One region of the Pantoea sp. X-Soil-TKNS-1280 genome, then DNA from elsewhere that is predicted to be linked to it. Evidence: predicted binding sites of a transcription regulator. Region 1 holds the regulator's gene; each other region holds the start of a gene.
The links. The regulator PurR, encoded in region 1, represses purine synthesis genes. The targets are predictions, from matches to a motif close to CANGCAAACGTTTGCNTG.
Positions count from the first base shown of each region.

Region 2: carA (glutamine-hydrolyzing carbamoyl-phosphate synthase small subunit) is a predicted target of PurR. The motif match lies at 1,984-2,001, and genes of this name have one in related genera.
Region 3: AC6I8X_RS12215 (NCS2 family permease) is a predicted target of PurR. The motif match lies at 2,501-2,518, and genes of this name have one in related genera.
Region 4: guaB (IMP dehydrogenase) is a predicted target of PurR. The motif match lies at 2,607-2,624, and genes of this name have one in related genera.

Region 1 is NZ_AP035962.1:1,881,466-1,885,965, forward strand. Features, by position in the region: gene punC (purine nucleoside transporter PunC) at 1-456, opposite strand, end outside; gene punR (DNA-binding transcriptional activator PunR) at 566-1,477, shown strand; gene purR (HTH-type transcriptional repressor PurR) at 1,474-2,499, opposite strand; gene cydH (cytochrome bd-I oxidase subunit CydH) at 2,785-2,874, shown strand; gene AC6I8X_RS08840 (C40 family peptidase) at 2,930-3,715, opposite strand; gene AC6I8X_RS08845 (Grx4 family monothiol glutaredoxin) at 4,083-4,415, shown strand; gene rnt (ribonuclease T) at 4,452-4,500, opposite strand, start outside.
Region 2 is NZ_AP035962.1:773,222-777,721, reverse strand. Features, by position in the region: gene carB (carbamoyl-phosphate synthase large subunit) at 1-599, opposite strand, end outside; gene carA (glutamine-hydrolyzing carbamoyl-phosphate synthase small subunit) at 613-1,761, opposite strand; gene dapB (4-hydroxy-tetrahydrodipicolinate reductase) at 2,232-3,047, opposite strand; gene ispH (4-hydroxy-3-methylbut-2-enyl diphosphate reductase) at 3,254-4,207, opposite strand; gene fkpB (FKBP-type peptidyl-prolyl cis-trans isomerase) at 4,188-4,500, opposite strand, start outside.
Region 3 is NZ_AP035962.1:2,614,667-2,619,166, forward strand. Features, by position in the region: gene AC6I8X_RS12205 (helix-turn-helix transcriptional regulator) at 1-411, shown strand, start outside; gene AC6I8X_RS12210 (helix-turn-helix domain-containing protein) at 577-834, shown strand; gene AC6I8X_RS12215 (NCS2 family permease) at 1,030-2,328, opposite strand; gene AC6I8X_RS12220 (response regulator) at 2,760-3,506, shown strand; gene AC6I8X_RS12225 (carbohydrate kinase family protein) at 3,443-4,495, opposite strand; gene AC6I8X_RS12230 (ketose 1,6-bisphosphate aldolase) at 4,497-4,500, opposite strand, start outside.
Region 4 is NZ_AP035962.1:3,169,598-3,174,097, forward strand. Features, by position in the region: gene guaA (glutamine-hydrolyzing GMP synthase) at 1-1,007, opposite strand, end outside; gene guaB (IMP dehydrogenase) at 1,079-2,545, opposite strand; gene xseA (exodeoxyribonuclease VII large subunit) at 2,716-4,092, shown strand; gene AC6I8X_RS14705 (glucose/quinate/shikimate family membrane-bound PQQ-dependent dehydrogenase) at 4,186-4,500, opposite strand, start outside.

The DNA.
Region 1 (4,500 bases):
CCAGGCTCCCAGCAACGGGGCCAGTGCCGGTGACAACGCCACCAGCGGCATAATGGTGGCGAAAACTTTGTTCGCCTGCGCCTGTGGATAGCGATCAACCACCAGCGCCTGCCAGCTGACAGCCGCCGCGCAAACACCCAGCGCCTGGACAAAACGCAGTGCCAGCATCAGTCGCACATCGGTTACCCACAACATGCCGAGACAGCCCAGCGCGAAGATCACTAATCCGGCCAGCAGAATGGGTTTGCGACCAAAGCGGTCAGACAACGGACCCCAGAACACCTGCGCACAGGCAAATCCACCGAGGAACAGGCTCAGGCTGGCGCTGATGGTGCCGGGGGCAGTGGCAAAATCCTGCTGCATGGCACCGAAGGCCGGCAGGTACATATCCGTAGCAAGAAAGCCCAGCATGCTTAGCAAAGCAAGGTAAGGCAAAAATCCTTTTGATGACAACATGGTGATTCTCATTAGACAAATTAAACGCCGGGGAGTGTAAAAGGGTGCGGCAGTCTTTGTGAAACGCTAATATTTGCGAGGTGCTATCAAAAATTTTGCAGGCAAAATTATGTGGTCTGAATACGCGCTTGAAGTGGTGGATGCGGTGGCTCGCAGCGGCAGTTTTAGCGCAGCGGCGCAGGAGTTGCATCGCGTGCCTTCTGCCATCAGCTATACGGTACGCCAGCTGGAAACCTGGCTGGCCGTGCCTTTGTTTGAAAGGCAGCACCGGGAAGTGGTATTGACGGCAGCGGGTGAGCATTTCGTGCGTGAAGGCCGGAGTGTTATCAAAAAAATGCTGGCAACCCGACGCCAGTGCCAGCAACTGGCTAACGGCTGGCGTGGTCAGTTGAGCATCGCGGTTGATTGTATCGTTAAACCGCAGCGTACCCGGCAACTGGTAAAGGATTTCTACCGTCACTTCCCGGATATGGAGCTGATTATCAGCTATGAAGTGTTCAACGGGGTCTGGGATGCGCTGGCTGATGGACGGGTCGATGTGGCGATTGGGGCCACCCAGGCCATTCCGGTCGGTGGGCGTTTCGCCTTTCAGGATATGGGCGCGCTGAACTGGCGTTGCGTGGTCAGTCCCGGGCATCCCCTGACAAAAAGTACCCAGCTGGATGAAGAAACCTTACGGACGTGGCCTTCGCTGGTGCTGGAGGATACGTCGCGGGCGCTGCCGCGGCGGATGACCTGGACGCTGGATAACCAGCGACGTCTGGTGGTACCGGAGTGGGAAACCGGGATGGATTGCCTGCGGGCAGGTTTGTGCGTGGGCATGGTGCCGGGCCATTTAGCCCGGCCACTGCTGGATAGTGGCGAGTTAACCGAACTGACGTTGCCTGCGCCTTTCCCGGAGAGTCCCTGTTGTGTCAGCTGGTCGGAACAACGCGCTTCACCGGCATTAAGCTGGTTGCTGGATTATCTGGGCGATGCTGAAACGCTCAACCATGAGTGGTTGAGCGAAACGGTGGCTTAGCGGCGATAATCGCGGAACGGACCGTCAGCGACTGAGCGGCGTTCAATCAATGTTGGCTGCACTTCGATGGTCTGCGGCTCTTCGCGTTTACTGGTGATGCGATCGAGCAGCATTTCCAGTGCTTTTTCTCCCAGCTGCGCTTTCGGCTGATGAACGGTCGTCAGCGCTGGGGTGAAATACCGGGCGTTGCGCACGTTGTCATAGCCAATCACCGAAATATCCTGTGGCACACGTAGCCCCATTTCATCGGCGGCACAAATCGCACCCATCGCCATGATATCGCCGCCACAGAACACCGCCGTCGGACGTTGTTTCTGGTTGAGAATCTGCTGCATCGCCTGATAACCGGATTCTGGTTCGAAGTCGCCCTGCACAATCCATTCCGGACGAACGGTAATACCGGCTTCATGCAGTGCCTGCATAAAACCAGCATGACGACCGCCGCCAGTATTGCGCTCCATCTGGCCGGGGATGGCACCAATGTCGCGATGTCCACGTTCGATCAGGTAACGTCCCGCAAGATAGCCGCCCTGGAACGCGTTATCCTGCACGGTATCGGTGAAATCACCGCGAGACTCGCCCCAGTCCATCACCACCATCGGGATATTGCGGTTCTCTTCCAGCATGGTGAGCAGGTCGTCGGGATATTCGGAACACATCACCAATAAACCGTCGACGCGCTTTTGCGCCATCATCGAGAGATAAGCACGCTGCTTTTGCAGATCGTTATGCGCATTGCCGAGAATCAGCGTGTAGCCGCGGTCGAAACAGTGGTTTTCCACCGCTTCGATGATTTCCGCGAAATAGGGGGCTTCGCTGGAGGTGGCGAGCAATCCCAGTGTTTTGGTGTGGTTGACCTTCAGGCTACGCGCCACGGCGCTGGGCGAGTAGTGCAGTTCTTTGATCGCTTCCCATACGGCGTTACGCGTCTCTTCCGCGACAAAACGCGTCTTGTTGATGACATGCGAAACCGTGGTGGTGGAGACACCGGCGCGTTTCGCCACATCTTTAATTGTTGCCATGAAAATGGTACTCCCGGGCTTATCGCAACTTACTGATAAGTATATTGTTAAACGTTTGCGTCTGCTAATGGTTTTGCGCCCCAAATTTTGGGGCAAATGGCGAAGAAAAAGGCGTTAACTCTGAGTCTAAATCACTTTAACAGGCCACAAACACAGCGTGCGCAAAATCTGTTGCGCAACGAAAGGCGGCGATTCTAGCAAGCTGACGCGGATAACACGAGATTTTTGCCAGGGGCTGTGCGAAAATTACATTAACCCTTCAATTAATGTGACTAAGGAGTTGTGATGAGTACAGACCTGAAACTGGCGCTGGGTACTACCGTTGGCGCGCTGTTAATGATCATCGTGTTCAGCTTCACCGCGATCCTTCATTAATAAAAAAGCCGGACCTGAAATTTCAGTGTCCGGCTTTTTATTGCGCAGTGACCGCTTAGCGAATGGTTTTCGGTGTCATCATGCGGCGTGCACCAACATAATGCTTCTGCCAGTAATCTTCACCTAATGCGCTAATCTGAATATCTTTACCGGTACGCGGTGACTGAATAAACTTGCCGTTGCCAAGGTAAACACCTACATGGTCAGCGGTACCGCGATGGTTAATGCGGAAGAACACCAAATCTCCTTTCTCCAGCATATCGCGTTTAATCGGCGCCGCATCACGCAGGTGATACATTTCGTTAGCGGTGCGGGGGAATTTGTATTTCACCAGGTCTTTATAGGCATACCACACCAGACCACTGCAATCGAAACCGGTATGCGGTGAAGTACCGCCCCACTGGTAGGGTTTACCGATCTGACCCATTAATTTGTTCATCGCCGTTTCACGCGCCTTTTGATAGCGCTGACGGTGTGATTTGCTCATCCTGATGGTGGTGAGGTCGCTGGCGTCATCCTGCTCAGATATGACTTTCGCCACGCGCTGATGACCATATTTTTTGGTCGGCGACTTCAGCAGGGTTTTTCTGCGGGTGGTTTTGTGCAGCGCAGTTTCGGTTTTCGTGGGTTTCTTCAGTCTTAACTTATGAACACTGCTGGTAAGGCGTGATTTTTTGGTGCTGGTCTTGACCGGGCGTCGTTTACGGCGCTCATCTTCGCGTGCACTTTTTTTCTCTGCATTATGCAAACTGGCATTGATGGGCGCATGCGGTGACGCAGAAGCCACATTAAAAAACAGTTGGGCGAAAGCCAGCATAAAAAGCGTAATAAGTAAACGCATAGTCCGGTTACAGGTTAAGCAGTCTGCGATAAAACAGCCTGCGGCAAGTTAGAAAAATCTGATCAATGATCAGCGCCGGGATTGATTCTAATCCACTTTTTTTCCAAAAGGTAAGGCATTTTTCGATTAATCTGTTACCAGATGGTATCTGGGGCAAAAATGAGCGATTTCAGCCGGTTAACGCAGCATAATTATTGCCAATTATTAATCGGTTCATGCTTGCTAATGATATGAAAATGTTATTTGTGGCGTTGGAACTTAACAAACATGGCGATTAAGGTCGCTGAGAAGCAAAATCCCGTTTTCAGTGCGGGGGTGAAGTCGCTACAATAAACAAACACGAAGTGAGGAATTAAGGAAGGCAAAAATGAGTACTGTTGAAAAAATTCAGCGCCAGATCGCAGAAAACCCGATCCTGCTGTATATGAAAGGTTCGCCGAAACTGCCAAGCTGCGGTTTCTCTGCGCAGGCGGTGCAGGCTCTGTCTGCCTGTGGTGAGCGCTTCGCGTATGTTGATATCCTGCAAAACCCGGATATCCGTGCTGAATTGCCGAAATATGCCAACTGGCCAACGTTCCCTCAGCTGTGGGTCGATGGCGAGCTGGTCGGTGGTTGCGACATCATCGTGGAGATGTTCCAGCGTGGTGAGCTGCAACCGCTGATTAAAGAAACTGCTGAGAAGTATAAAGAAGCAGAATAATTGCAAAGGCCGACGCATCGTCGGCCTTTCTTTTGGTCATTCTGCATCGTCTTCCGATACATCGTCACTGAACGCGACCGGCCAG
Region 2 (4,500 bases), 1.1 Mb from region 1:
GGCGACAGATCCAGACCGCGTTCGCAAATCTCTTCAAATTCTTCACGGTTATACGCAATACCGCCACCGGTGCCGCCCATGGTGAAAGAAGGACGGATAATGCACGGGAAGCCAACGTCTTCGGCCACGGCCAGTGCTTCTTCCATGGTGTGCGCGATACCCGAACGCGCGGTATCCAGACCGATGCTTTTCATCGCCACGTCAAAACGACGGCGGTCTTCGGCTTTATCAATGGCGTCGGCGGTGGCACCAATCATGGTCACACCGAACTCTGCCAGCACGCCCTGGCGTTCCAGCTCCAGCGCACAGTTCAGCGCAGTCTGGCCACCCATGGTCGGCAGCACCGCATCCGGGCGCTCTTTTTCAATGATTTTGCGTACCACTTCCCAGTGAATCGGCTCGATATAGGTCGCATCGGCCATTTCCGGGTCGGTCATAATGGTTGCCGGGTTAGAGTTCACCAGAATGACGCGGTAGCCCTCTTCACGCAGCGCTTTACACGCCTGCGCACCGGAGTAGTCAAATTCACATGCCTGGCCGATAACGATCGGACCTGCGCCAAGGATCAGGATGGATTTTATGTCTGTACGTTTTGGCATCGTTAGCTCCTGATTACTTCGCGTTAGAACGGTAGGCTTCGATCAGTTCGATAAAGTGATCGAACAGCGGTGCTGCATCGTGCGGGCCTGGGCTGGCTTCCGGGTGTCCCTGGAAGCTAAAGGCCGGTTTATCGGTACGGTGAATGCCCTGCACGGTCTGGTCGAACAGTGACACATGGGTCACACGCAGATTTGCCGGTAAGTTGCTTTCATCAACGGCGAAACCGTGGTTCTGTGCGGTGATCATCACGGTATTGTTGTCGAGATCTTTGACCGGATGGTTACCACCATGATGGCCCAGCTTCATTTTGATGGTCTTTGCACCGCTCGCCAGCGCCAGCAGCTGATGGCCGAGACAGATGCCGAATACCGGAATGTCGGTATTCAGGAAAGCCTGAATCGCGTTGATAGCGTAGTCACACGGCTCCGGGTCACCCGGGCCATTGGAGAGGAAAATGCCGTCCGGATTCAGCTTCAGTACCTCTTCCGCCGAAGTTTGCGCCGGAACCACCGTCAGGCGGCAGCCGCGATCCACCAGCATACGCAGAATGTTGCGCTTGGCGCCAAAATCATAGGCGACAACGTGGAACGGTAATTCTTCTGCGGATTTTTGCTCCGGCAGGTCGCCCTGCAGCGTCCAGCTCCCCTGCTGCCAGGCATAGGTTTCAGCCGTCGTCACTTCTTTTGCCAGGTCCATACCTTTCAGACCTGGGAACGCCTGCGCTTTCTGTAACGCCAGCGCGGCATCCGGATTGTCACCGGCGATGATGCAGCCGTTCTGTGCCCCTTTTTCACGCAGCAGACGCGTCAGCTTACGGGTATCGATATCGGCAATGGCGACGATGTTGTTGCGCTGCAAATAGGCTGACAGGCTTTCTTCACTACGGAAGTTGCTGGTAATCAGCGGCAGATCGCGAATAACGAGGCCCTGAGCATGAATTTGGCTGGATTCTTCGTCGGCGGCGTTAGCGCCAACATTGCCGATATGGGGATAAGTGAGGGTGACGATCTGGCGGGAATAGGAGGGATCAGTGAGGATTTCTTGATAACCGGTCATTGACGTGTTGAAAACGACCTCCCCCACTGCCGATCCCGTTGCCCCGATGGCCCGACCGTGGAATTGGGTTCCGTCTTCCAGAACCAAGAGCGCTGACTTAATCAAAACATCCTCCAGGGAATAAACAGTCACAATATTTGCATATTAATTCAAAATACTGTCCTGAATCAATGCAAAAACCGCCTGACTGGTCGATTTTTGGCAAATTGCGCGCATTCTAATGATCGACCTGCACCTTGTCTACCCTGAGACGGTATTTTTTTGCTTTTTTCGGGCAACTGAATGTTAAAATCCACAATAAGCGACAAAAGAGCGAGACAACTGGGAAAAATAAACGGTTGCGAGGCGGAAATAATCTTAAAACGATGCTAGCGGGAGAAAATTTTTGACCAAATGGTCAAAAATGATGATTTACAGGATGTAAAACGATCACAAACACAGTAAAAAACACACTTCAAACTAAAACAGATGCATAATCGTCATTTTAAAGACAAAATAAAGGGCAATAATAATATTGCCCTATTCAATCAATGTCTTACCGATTGAAATAACCACATCACGATGGTTCACAACACTCACAACATCGATAAATCCAGCACATCACGCATATCATAAAGGCCAGATTTCTTATCTTTAAGCCAGAAAGCAGCTTTAACGGCTCCATTTGCAAAGGTCATGCGGCTGGAAGCCTTGTGGGTAATCTCTACGCGTTCGCCAATATCTGCAAACATCGCGGTATGCTCGCCGACGATATCGCCTGCACGGACGGTAGCAAAACCGATGGTCTGCGCTTTGCGCTCACCGGTATGGCCTTCACGCGCATAGACCGCGTGCTCGTCCAGTTTCCAGTCCATCGCTTCAGCAATCGCTTCACCCATTGCCAGCGCCGTCCCTGATGGTGCATCAACTTTGTGACGGTGATGCGCTTCAACGATTTCAATATCAGCGTAATCGCCCATCACTTTCGCCGCTTGTTTCAGCAGCTCCAGCACCAGGTTTACACCCACACTGAAGTTTGCGGCGAACACGATGCCAATCTCTTCTGCTGCCGCGCGAATCGCTGCTTTACCGGCTTCATCAAAACCGGTGGTGCCAATCACCATCGCTTTCTGATGCTGACGGCAGAAAGCCAGGTACTCCAGCGTGCCTTCCGGGCGGGTGAAGTCGATCAGCACGTCAAAATCGTCTACGACCTGCTGTAAATCGTCGGTGACCAACACCCCGGTTTTACCGATGCCCGCCAGTTCACCGGCGTCGCTGCCGATCAGCGATGAACCGCTGCGTGCCAGCGCGGCACCTAATACTACGCCTTCCGCCTGCTGCGCAGCCTGAATCAAATTGCGTCCCATACGACCCGGCGCACCAACAATAGCAATGCGGATTTCACTCATATTTATTCATTCCTGATACAAAACTATGCATGCAAAGCGCAAACAGGTTAACGGTGAGATAACAGTCACGCCACAATAAAAAAGGGATAATAAGAATTTTATGCCAGCCGCGTCAGATTATCAGTAAAAGCAATCTCACCAGGTGGAAATAGGTCTGCGCGGAATGGTGTAACGGCGCGATACATCGCGCCGTTACCGGGAAGGGATTACTGGACGTTGCGAACTTCTACGCGCAACTCTTTTGGCACTTCAAACACGATGTTTTCTTCACGGCCAATCAGCTCGATCGCCGCTTCGCCGCCGAATTCGCGCAAACGCTGAATCACCTGCTGCACCAGAATATCCGGCGCAGAGGCACCCGCCGTCACACCAATGGTGGTTACGCCTTTTACCCACTCCTCCTGAATATCGTCGGCAGAATCGATCAGCTTTGCCAGTTTACCGGCACGCTGCGCCAGTTCGGCCAGACGGTTGGAGTTGGAAGAGTTTTTCGAACCGACCACCAGCACCACTTCAGCGTCACGCGCCAGCACACGCACCGCTTCCTGGCGATTCGTGGTGGCGTAGCAGATATCATCCTTACGCGGACCGATGATCGCCGGGAAGCGCTGACGCAGCGCGTCAATCACGTCGGAGGTATCATCCACCGACAGTGTGGTCTGGGTCATAAAGCACAGGTTGCTTTCATCTTTGACATGCAGCTTGAACACGTCTTCCGGTGATTCCACCAGATACATGCCACCGTTGGGGTTGTTGTACTGCCCCATGGTGCCTTCCACTTCCGGATGCCCCGCATGGCCAATCAGGATGGCTTCAACGCCTTTACGGCTGGCGCGCGCCACTTCCATATGCACTTTGGTCACCAGCGGACAGGTGGCATCAAACAGCATGGTCAGGTTACGCGCCTTCGCTTCGGCACGAACCGCTTGCGACACGCCATGGGCAGAGAAGATGAGAATGGCATCATCCGGCACTTCACTGATTTCTTCGATAAAGATAGCACCGCGCTCGCGCAGGCTGCTCACCACATAGCGGTTATGCACCACTTCATGGCGAACATAGATAGGCGCGCCGTACATTTCCAGCGCGCGCTCCACGATACTAATGGCGCGATCCACGCCTGCACAGAAACCGCGTGGGTTAGCTAACAGGATTTGCATCGCTGGCCTCCAGTACCGGATCGATCTCCAGCACTTCAATCTCAAACTGAATGCGCTGCCCCGCCAGCGGATGGTTGAAATCCACGGTGATCGAATCACCCGAGATTTCACGGATCACCCCCGGCATCTCGCTGCCACCCATGCCGCTGAACAGCATAATGGCACCGACTTCCGGCTCTCCCGCATCGATAAAATCACGACGGGAGAAGTATTGGATCAGGTCCGGGCTGATGCCACCGAAGGCATCCTCCGGCGCCAGGGTAAAGCCGTGCTTGTCGCCGACTTTACGCCCC
Region 3 (4,500 bases), 730 kb from region 1:
TTAGAATATAACGTTATAGAACCACTAAGTGGCGTTGTTAAAACCTGCTTATTTACCAGTAAAAAAGTTATCTACTCCAAAAGCGGAAAACCATCAGGCACGATCGCAACAGCACTGATTTTCAATGGCTCAGTTGAATTTGGCAACCTTGCAGGTACTGCTTCCAGCATGCGAGTTTGCGACTATTCCGGATTCAACCTGACAATTGTTGAGTCGAGAGTATTATTTTATCTTCTGAAAGGTTTTTCACGCCGAAAGATATCCGAACTGGCAGGAATATCGACTTCATCGCACGATTTTCATTTGATGAATATTAAGGAAAAGTTCAGAGTCGATACGCGAGACCAACTTGTTTTTTTCTGTTATCAAAATGGGTTGCATGAGTTTATACCCTATCACATTGTTCTTTAATTTATTTTATCAACCTCATCGCATCATAACTGCCCAAACCTATGAATTTTCATAGGTGTTTTTTTGCTTCTGATTTACATCATTTATCACTCCATATATAAATCATCACGTGACCTAGAGATACTCAATTTAACGGATGAATAGGCAATGGAGCGAAAAGGGAAAATGAATCCTGAAGACTGGCATGTAGAGGATATTATTGCTGCTGTCAGAAAAAAGAAGAAGTCTCTCGCTGCACTTTCAAGGGAAAATGGACTGGCGGCTGGAACATTAAATAATGCTCTGCGAAAACCCTGGCCACGGGGAGAAACAATTATTGCGCAGGCATTAGGCCTGACCCCCGCTGAAATATGGCCAAGTCGTTATCCAGGAGGCAATAAAAAACAAAAAAAACCACTACTTACAAAGAAAATAAAACCTTAACGGGCGACTAACGGGATGCCCAGTCTGACAAACGTCCAGATACCAGCCAGGGCTGCGCGATAAATCGCGCTGCTACAACGGCGGTGTGATGTTTGCAAATAAATTCAGGAAGATGCACATGACCGTAGCGGCGCGATTTATCGCGCGTCTTTCCAAACAACGCGCAATAAATTGCGCCGCTACGAATAAGGAGGATTACGCGCTCAACCAACCCAGTTTGATCACAAACAGGATCGACATAATAATCAGCGCCGCATTCACCTCTTTAGTACGACCGCTCAGCAGCTTCACTACCGTCCAGGTAATAAAACCAAACGCAATACCGTTGGCGATGGAGTAAGTCAGCGGCATGGTCAGCGCAGTCACGGTGACCGGGGCTGCGGTGGTGATATCTTTCCAGTCAATCTCCGCCAGGCCGGATGCCATCAGTACGGCGACAAACAGCAGCGCCGGTGCGGTGGCGAATACCGGTACACTGCCCGCCAGCGGCGAGAAGAACAGGCTGAGCAGGAACAGAATGGCAACCACAATCGCCGTCAGACCAGTACGGCCACCGGCGCTGACGCCCGCTGCCGATTCCACATAACTGGTGGTGGTTGAGGTACCCAGCAGTGAACCAAACAGTGCTGCCGCACTGTCGGCAATCAGCGCACGGCCCATTTTCGGCACGTTACCCTGCTCATCCGCCAGACCGGCGCGCTTCGTCACACCCAGCAACGTACCGGTGTTGTCGAACACGTCCACAAACAGGAAGGCAAAAATCACGCTCACCAGGCCGACGTTAAAGGCACCCGCGATATCCAGATGCAGGAAAGTCGGGGCGATTGACGGCGGTGCAGAGAACACGCCACCAAACGGCGTCAGGCCGATACCCATCGACAGGAAGGTGACGATCAGAATACCGATCAGCACCGCACCGGTAACGCGACGCGCTTCCAATACTACGATGATGACAAAGCCCAGCAGTGCCAGCAGCGGACCCGGCTTGGTCAGATCACCCAGACCCACCAATGTCGCCGGGTTATCCACCACGATACCCGCCCCTTCCAGCGCAATCAGCGCCAGGAACAGGCCGATACCCGCCGCAATCCCGGCGCGCAATGGCAACGGAATGCTGGCAATAATCCATTCACGAATTTTGAACACCGACAAGGCAAAGAAGATACAGGCAGAGAGGAATACCGCACCCAGCGCGATTTGCCAGGTGTAGCCCATATGCAGTACCACTGTGTAAGTAAAGAAGGCGTTGAGGCCCATACCCGGTGCCAACGCAATCGGGTAGTTGGCAATCAGGCCCATCAGGACGCAGCCAATCGCCGCCGCCAGACAGGTTGCCACAAAGACCGCACCCTTATCCATGCCAGTGGCACCGAGGATGCTTGGGTTAACGAACAGGATATAGGCCATTGCCAGGAAGGTGGTTATGCCCGCAATAACTTCGGTGCGGACCGTTGTGTTGTGCGCTTTTAGCTTGAATAGTTTTTCTAACATCATCATCTCTCGTGATGGGGAGACGTCACTGACGTGCGTTCTCTTGCCAATGGGGTGTGCATGCGCGTTATTGTTTCGGGAAAAAGCAGACGGGGCTGCATGCTCTGCCATCGATCCGCCTTGTAGTCAAACTCCTTTCCCCTCAGTCCTCATAGCAATTGCTATGCCATGCCGGGACGCAATCGTTTACCTTCTCAATCGCAGCAACGGCTAAGACTATTCTGAACCAGAACGAGGCGCGATTATGGTGCATTGCACCATGTGTGCGCAATCGTTTTCCCACACGTCAATGGGGGAGTGAAAAAAGATTGCGGTAACGCACGCTTTCGCATTCTGTCAGGCGATGTCGCTCACGTTTCTGTTGCCTGATGCAGCAGGCAAAAGCGGTCGGTATACACTCTCCGTTAACTCTTCCATAACAAAAGAGGCCCGTAATGAAGCCCGCAATTCTGGTAGTGGATGACGATCGTGCCGTCTGCGAACTGCTGCATGATGTGTTGAGTGAACATGTTTTTACCGTTTATAGCTGCCACCAGGGCAAAGACGCGCTGACCTTACTGGCGGCGCATCCGGAAATTTCTCTGGTGATGCTGGATATGATGTTACCGGACACCAACGGCCTGCTGGTGTTGCAACAGATGCAACGACAACGGCCCGAGTTACTGGTCATCATGCTGACCGGTATGGGATCGGAAGCGGATATGGTGGTCGGGCTGGAAATGGGCGCGGACGACTACATTGCCAAACCCTTCAATCCGCGCGTGGTGGTGGCGCGCGCCCGCGCCGCGTTACGCCGTTGCGGACGGCTGGCGCAACCGGACAGCGTCCAGGATGACGGCTGGCACTTTAACGGCTGGCGGCTGGATGAAGCACGTTGCCAGTTGTTCAACCCCCAGCGCGAAAGTGTGCCGCTCACCCAGGGCGAGTATGCGCTGCTGCGCGCGCTGGTATGCCATGCACGTAAAGTACTGACGCGCGATCAATTGCTGGAACTCACCCACAGCGAAACCCTGGATGTGTTTGATCGCACCATTGATGTGTTAATTATGCGGCTGCGGCGCAAGATTGAAATGAATCCGCACCAGCCCAGCCTGATCCGCACCATCCGCGGCCTCGGTTATGTTTTTTCCGCCGATGTGATGCGTCCGGCGTCGCTAGCGCCAGTCACGCAAATCGCCTGACCCATCCAGCGCTGCATCTCGCTCAAAGGGCGGGTGCCGTCCAGCGCATTGGCCGCATGCAAATTGAAACAGGCGCAGGTGTGCGCCAGCTTTAGGGTATCGGTCATCGGCCAACCCTGGTGGCTGGCATACAGCACCCCGGCACAGAAGGCATCCCCTGCGCCGACGCTGCCGACAATCTCCTCCGGCTGTAACTGCCACGCCGGTTGCCAGTGCCCTTCACCACCGACCTGCAACCCCCATGCGCCCTCAGGGGCATGGATCACCACGCGCTGACGCACCCCCTGCTGCGCCAGCCAGCGGGCAGCGGCAGCAAAGCTGGCGGGCGGTGCCAGTCCTTGTGTACTGCGCAGGCTGATGCCGGTGAGCGATTGCGCTTCCAGTTCGTTAATCACCAGATAGTCGAGCCAGCGTAACGCGGGCACCACCAATGCCTGATACTCCCCGGCACGCGACACCAGATCGAGCGAAGTCAGATAACCGCGCTGCTGCATTTGCGCCAGCAACTGTGCGCTGCGCGTGCCCCAGGTTGCATCCGGCACATCGAGGGCATCCAGCAGCAGCAGATACCCCAGGTGGAAGATACGATGGTCGGTATTCACCGTGGCAAAATGCGCCAGATCAAGCTGCGCATTGGCTCCCCGCGCATGGAAGAAAGTGCGCTGTCCATCGGGTGTGGTCATCACCTGAGTCATGGCGGTATTCACGCTGCGAGTACGCTGGACCAGATGTCGCTCAACATGATGCTGGTCCAGCAATTGCACCAGATAGTCGCCGTCGCTGTCCTCACCGATCATTCCGACAGCCGCCAGCGGCAGGTTGATCTGCATACGTGCCAGGGTGAATAACACATTCGGCACCGCACCGCCGCTACACTTTTCGCTGTGGTGGATTTCGGCCAGCCAGCCCTGCTCCGGCCAGTGACTGATACGCTGCACATGATCCACCAGCATGCTGCCTGCCGCTAAGATGCCGCTGCGTGCCACCATCTCAG
Region 4 (4,500 bases), 1.3 Mb from region 1:
CCCTGCGCCAGCCATTTCACGTCGGTCAGTTTGCTGGCTTCTTCGTCGAAGACTTCCACAAACACGCGACCGATGATCTTACGTTTGGCTTCCGGATCGTTCTCACCCGCCAGCGCCTCAAGGAAACGAGCCTCAGCTGCAACGTGGACAATGTTCAGACCAAAGTGGTCACCAAACATCTCCAGCACCTGGTCCGCTTCGTTCAGACGCAGCAGGCCGTTATCGACGAATACGCAGGTCAGACGGTCACCAATCGCGCGGTGCAGCAGCATCGCGGTGACGGAAGAATCGACACCACCAGACAGACCAAGGATGACTTTGTCTTGACCTACCTGCTCACGAATACGCTCAACCGCGTCTTCGATGATTTTGGCCGCAGTCCACAACGCTTCACAGCCGCAGATATCGCGCACAAAACGCTCCAGCATGCGCAGGCCCTGACGGGTATGGGTCACTTCCGGGTGGAACTGCACACCGTAGAAACGCTTCTCTTCGTTCGCCATGATGGCAAACGGACAGGTTTCGGTGCTGGCTACGGTAACGAAATCCGCCGGGATCGCCGTCACTTTATCACCGTGGCTCATCCAGACATCCAGCAGCGGTTTACCTGCATCGCTGATGGCATCTTCGATGTCACGAATCAGCGCGCTTGGCGTGGTCACTTCAACCTGCGCGTAACCAAATTCACGCTCAGTGGAGCCTTCAACCTTGCCACCCAGCTGCATTGCCATGGTCTGCATGCCATAGCACACGCCCAGTACCGGCACGCCAGCGTTAAAGACATATTCCGGGGCACGCGGGCTGTTCAGCTCGGTGGTGCTTTCCGGGCCACCAGAAAGAATGATGCCGTTCGGGTTGAACTGACGAATTTGCTCTTCGGTGACATCCCACGCCCAGAGTTCGCAGTAGACGCCCAGCTCACGCACGCGGCGCGCGACCAGTTGCGTATACTGAGAACCAAAATCGAGGATCAAAATGCGATGTTTATGAATATTTTCAGTCGTCATTGCGGCGTTTCCATGGGATGGACTTAATAATAAATTCGCCCGGCTGGAGCCGGGCGGTAAATCTTACGGGATTATGAACCCATGCGGTAGTTCGGCGACTCTTTGGTGATGGTCACGTCGTGCACGTGGCTTTCCGAGATGCCCGCGCCGCTGATGCGAACAAACTCTGCTTTAGTACGCAGATCGTCAATGGTCGGACAACCGGTCAGGCCCATACAGGAGCGCAGGCCACCCATCTGCTGGTGCACAATCTCTTTCAGGCGGCCTTTGTAAGCAACGCGACCTTCGATACCTTCCGGCACCAGTTTGTCAGCAGCGTTATCGCTCTGGAAGTAGCGGTCTGAAGAACCTTTGGACATCGCGCCCAGTGAACCCATACCACGGTAAGATTTGAATGAACGGCCCTGATACAGCTCGATTTCACCCGGGGATTCTTCGGTACCGGCCAGCATAGAGCCGACCATCACCGCTGCCGCACCAGCGGCGATGGCTTTGGCGATGTCACCAGAGAAGCGGATACCGCCATCGGCGATAACCGGAATGCCAGTGCCTTCCAGCGCTTCTACTGCGTCAGAAACGGCAGTGATCTGCGGAACACCCACGCCAGTCACGATACGGGTAGTACAGATGGAGCCAGGGCCGATACCCACTTTCACCGCGCTCACACCGGCCTGCGCCAGCGCCAGTGCGCCTGCACCGGTCGCTACGTTGCCACCGATGATTTCGAGGTCCGGGTATTTCGCACGGGTTTCACGAATACGCTGCAACACGCCTTCAGAGTGACCGTGTGAGGAGTCAATCAGCAGAACGTCAACACCTGCCGCGACCAGCGCATCGACGCGCTCTTCGTTGCCCGCGCCTGCACCCACCGCAGCACCCACACGCAGACGACCCTGCGCATCTTTACAGGCATTCGGTTTACGTTCGGCTTTCTGGAAATCTTTTACGGTGATCATGCCCAGCAGATGGAAGCTATCGTCCACCACCAGCGCTTTCTCAACACGTTTTTCGTGCATTTTCTGCAGCACGATGTCACGGGCTTCGCCCTCTTTCACCGTGACCAGGCGCTCTTTCGGCGTCATCACCGCTGAAACCGGCAGGCTCAGATCGGTAACAAAACGCACGTCACGACCGGTAATGATACCCACCAGCTCGTTGTCGGCATTCACGACCGGGTAACCGGCAAAGCCGTTACGCTCGGTCAGCGCTTTCACGTCCGCCAGGGTGGTGGTGGGCAGCACGGTTTGCGGTTCAGTCACCACGCCACTTTCATGTTTTTTCACCTTGCGAACTTCATCCGCCTGGCGCTCAATTGACATGTTTTTGTGGATAAAGCCCAGACCACCTTCCTGTGCCAGCGCGATAGCCAGACCCGCTTCGGTCACGGTGTCCATTGCAGCGGAGAGCATAGGGATGTTCAGACGAATGTTTTTCGTCAGTTGGGTGCTGAGATCGGCCGTGTTAGGCAGAACGGTAGAATGAGCAGGAACGAGCAGAACGTCGTCAAATGTGAGTGCTTCTTTAGCGATTCGTAGCATGGCAATATCTCAACCTGGGGGTGAATGAGAACAGATAAAATATTGCCGCGGCATTATACAGGCCGAAATCGGTTGCCTCCAGTGTTTTTTCAGAAAAACTCTTGATCCTCTGTACCAGCCATGTAGTATCGGTTAATTAACCCTCTGATTTACTATTTGATCTCCATCACATGTCGCTACCGCCAACCGCCAATATTTTTACCGTTAGCCGCCTGAATACCACGGTGCGTCAACTGCTGGAAAATGAAATGGGTCTGGTGTGGCTCAGCGCAGAGATCTCCAATTTTACCCAACCCGCGTCCGGCCACTGGTACTTCACCCTGAAGGATGATGGTGCCCAGGTGCGTTGCGCCATGTTCCGTAACAGCAATCGCCGGGTAGCATTTCGTCCGCAGCATGGTCAGCAGGTGCTGGTACGTGCCAGCATCACGTTATATGAACCGCGTGGCGATTATCAGCTGATTATTGAAAGCATGCACCCGGCAGGTGAAGGCTTGCTGCAACAGCAGTTTGAGCAGCTTAAAACCCGGCTGGCGGCGGAGGGTTTATTTGATCAGCAATTCAAGCAACCGCTGCCGGACCCGGCGCGTCAGGTCGGGGTGATCACCTCTGCCACGGGTGCCGCTCTACATGATGTGCTGCGCGTGCTGCATCGTCGCGATCCCTCCCTGCCGGTGGTGATTTATCCCACGGCGGTACAGGGTGTGGATGCTCCGGCAGCGATTGTGCGTGCTATTGAGCTGGCGAACCTGCGTGATGAGTGTGATGTGCTGATCGTCGGTCGTGGTGGCGGTTCACTGGAAGATTTGTGGAGTTTTAACGACGAACGCGTAGCACGGGCAATTTTCGCCAGTCGCCTGCCGATTGTCAGCGCTGTCGGGCATGAAACCGATGTCACGATTGCCGACTTTGTTGCCGACCTGCGCGCCCCCACGCCGTCCGCGGCCGCCGAACTGGTCAGCCGTAATCAGCTGGAGTTAGTTCGTCGCCTGCAATCACAGCAGCAGCGGCTGGAAATGGCGATGGATTACTACCTGGCGCAGCAGCAACGCCGTTTTACCCGTATGCAGCATCGGTTGCAGCAACAGCATCCCCAGCTGCGCCTGGCGCGCCAGAGCACCGCCCTGCTGCAACTGAAACAGCGTTTGACTGAGGCGATGGATCTGCGCCTGCGCAGCGCCAGCCGCCAGCAGGATCGCCTGGTGCAGCGTCTGAACACCCAGCAGCCCCAACCCCGCATCCTGCGTGCCCAGCAACAGCTTCAGCAGTGGCATTACCGTTTGCAGCAGGGGATGGAGCGGCAGCTCAACCACAATCGTCAGCGCTTTGGCACCCTGGCGGCGCAGCTGGAGGCGGTAAGCCCGCTGGCAACGCTGGCGCGCGGTTTTAGCGTGACCACCGATACCCAGGGTCATGTGGTGAAAAAAATGCAGCAGCTAAGCAAAGGCGACCTGCTGCGTACCCGGCTGGATGATGGCTGGGTGGAAAGCGAAGTCACTACGCTTAGTCCGCAGAAATCGACTGAACGTAAACCACGCACCAGATAGCGGCGTGATGGTGAGCAGGCATAAAAAAGGACCGACGATGTCGGTCCTTTTTCTTTGCATCCGGCCAGCAGAGACTGGCCGGGAGTATCATCGTTACGGCAAGGCGTAGGCGATAACGTAATCACCACGGTCCGGAGACTGACGAGCACCACCTGCGGAGATCAGGATGTACTGTTTGCCCGTTTTCGGCGACACGTAGCTGATCGGGCCACCCTGGCTACCTACTGGCAGACGGGCTTTCCATACTTCTTTACCGGTTGAGCTGTCGAACGCACGCAGGTAGTAATCCTGAGTACCGGCGAAGAATACCAGGCCACCCTGCGTTGCCAGAGAGCCGCCCAGCGTCGGCATACCGATTGGCATCTGCGCGTGCATTTTAATACCGAACGGACCGGTATCCTGCACCGT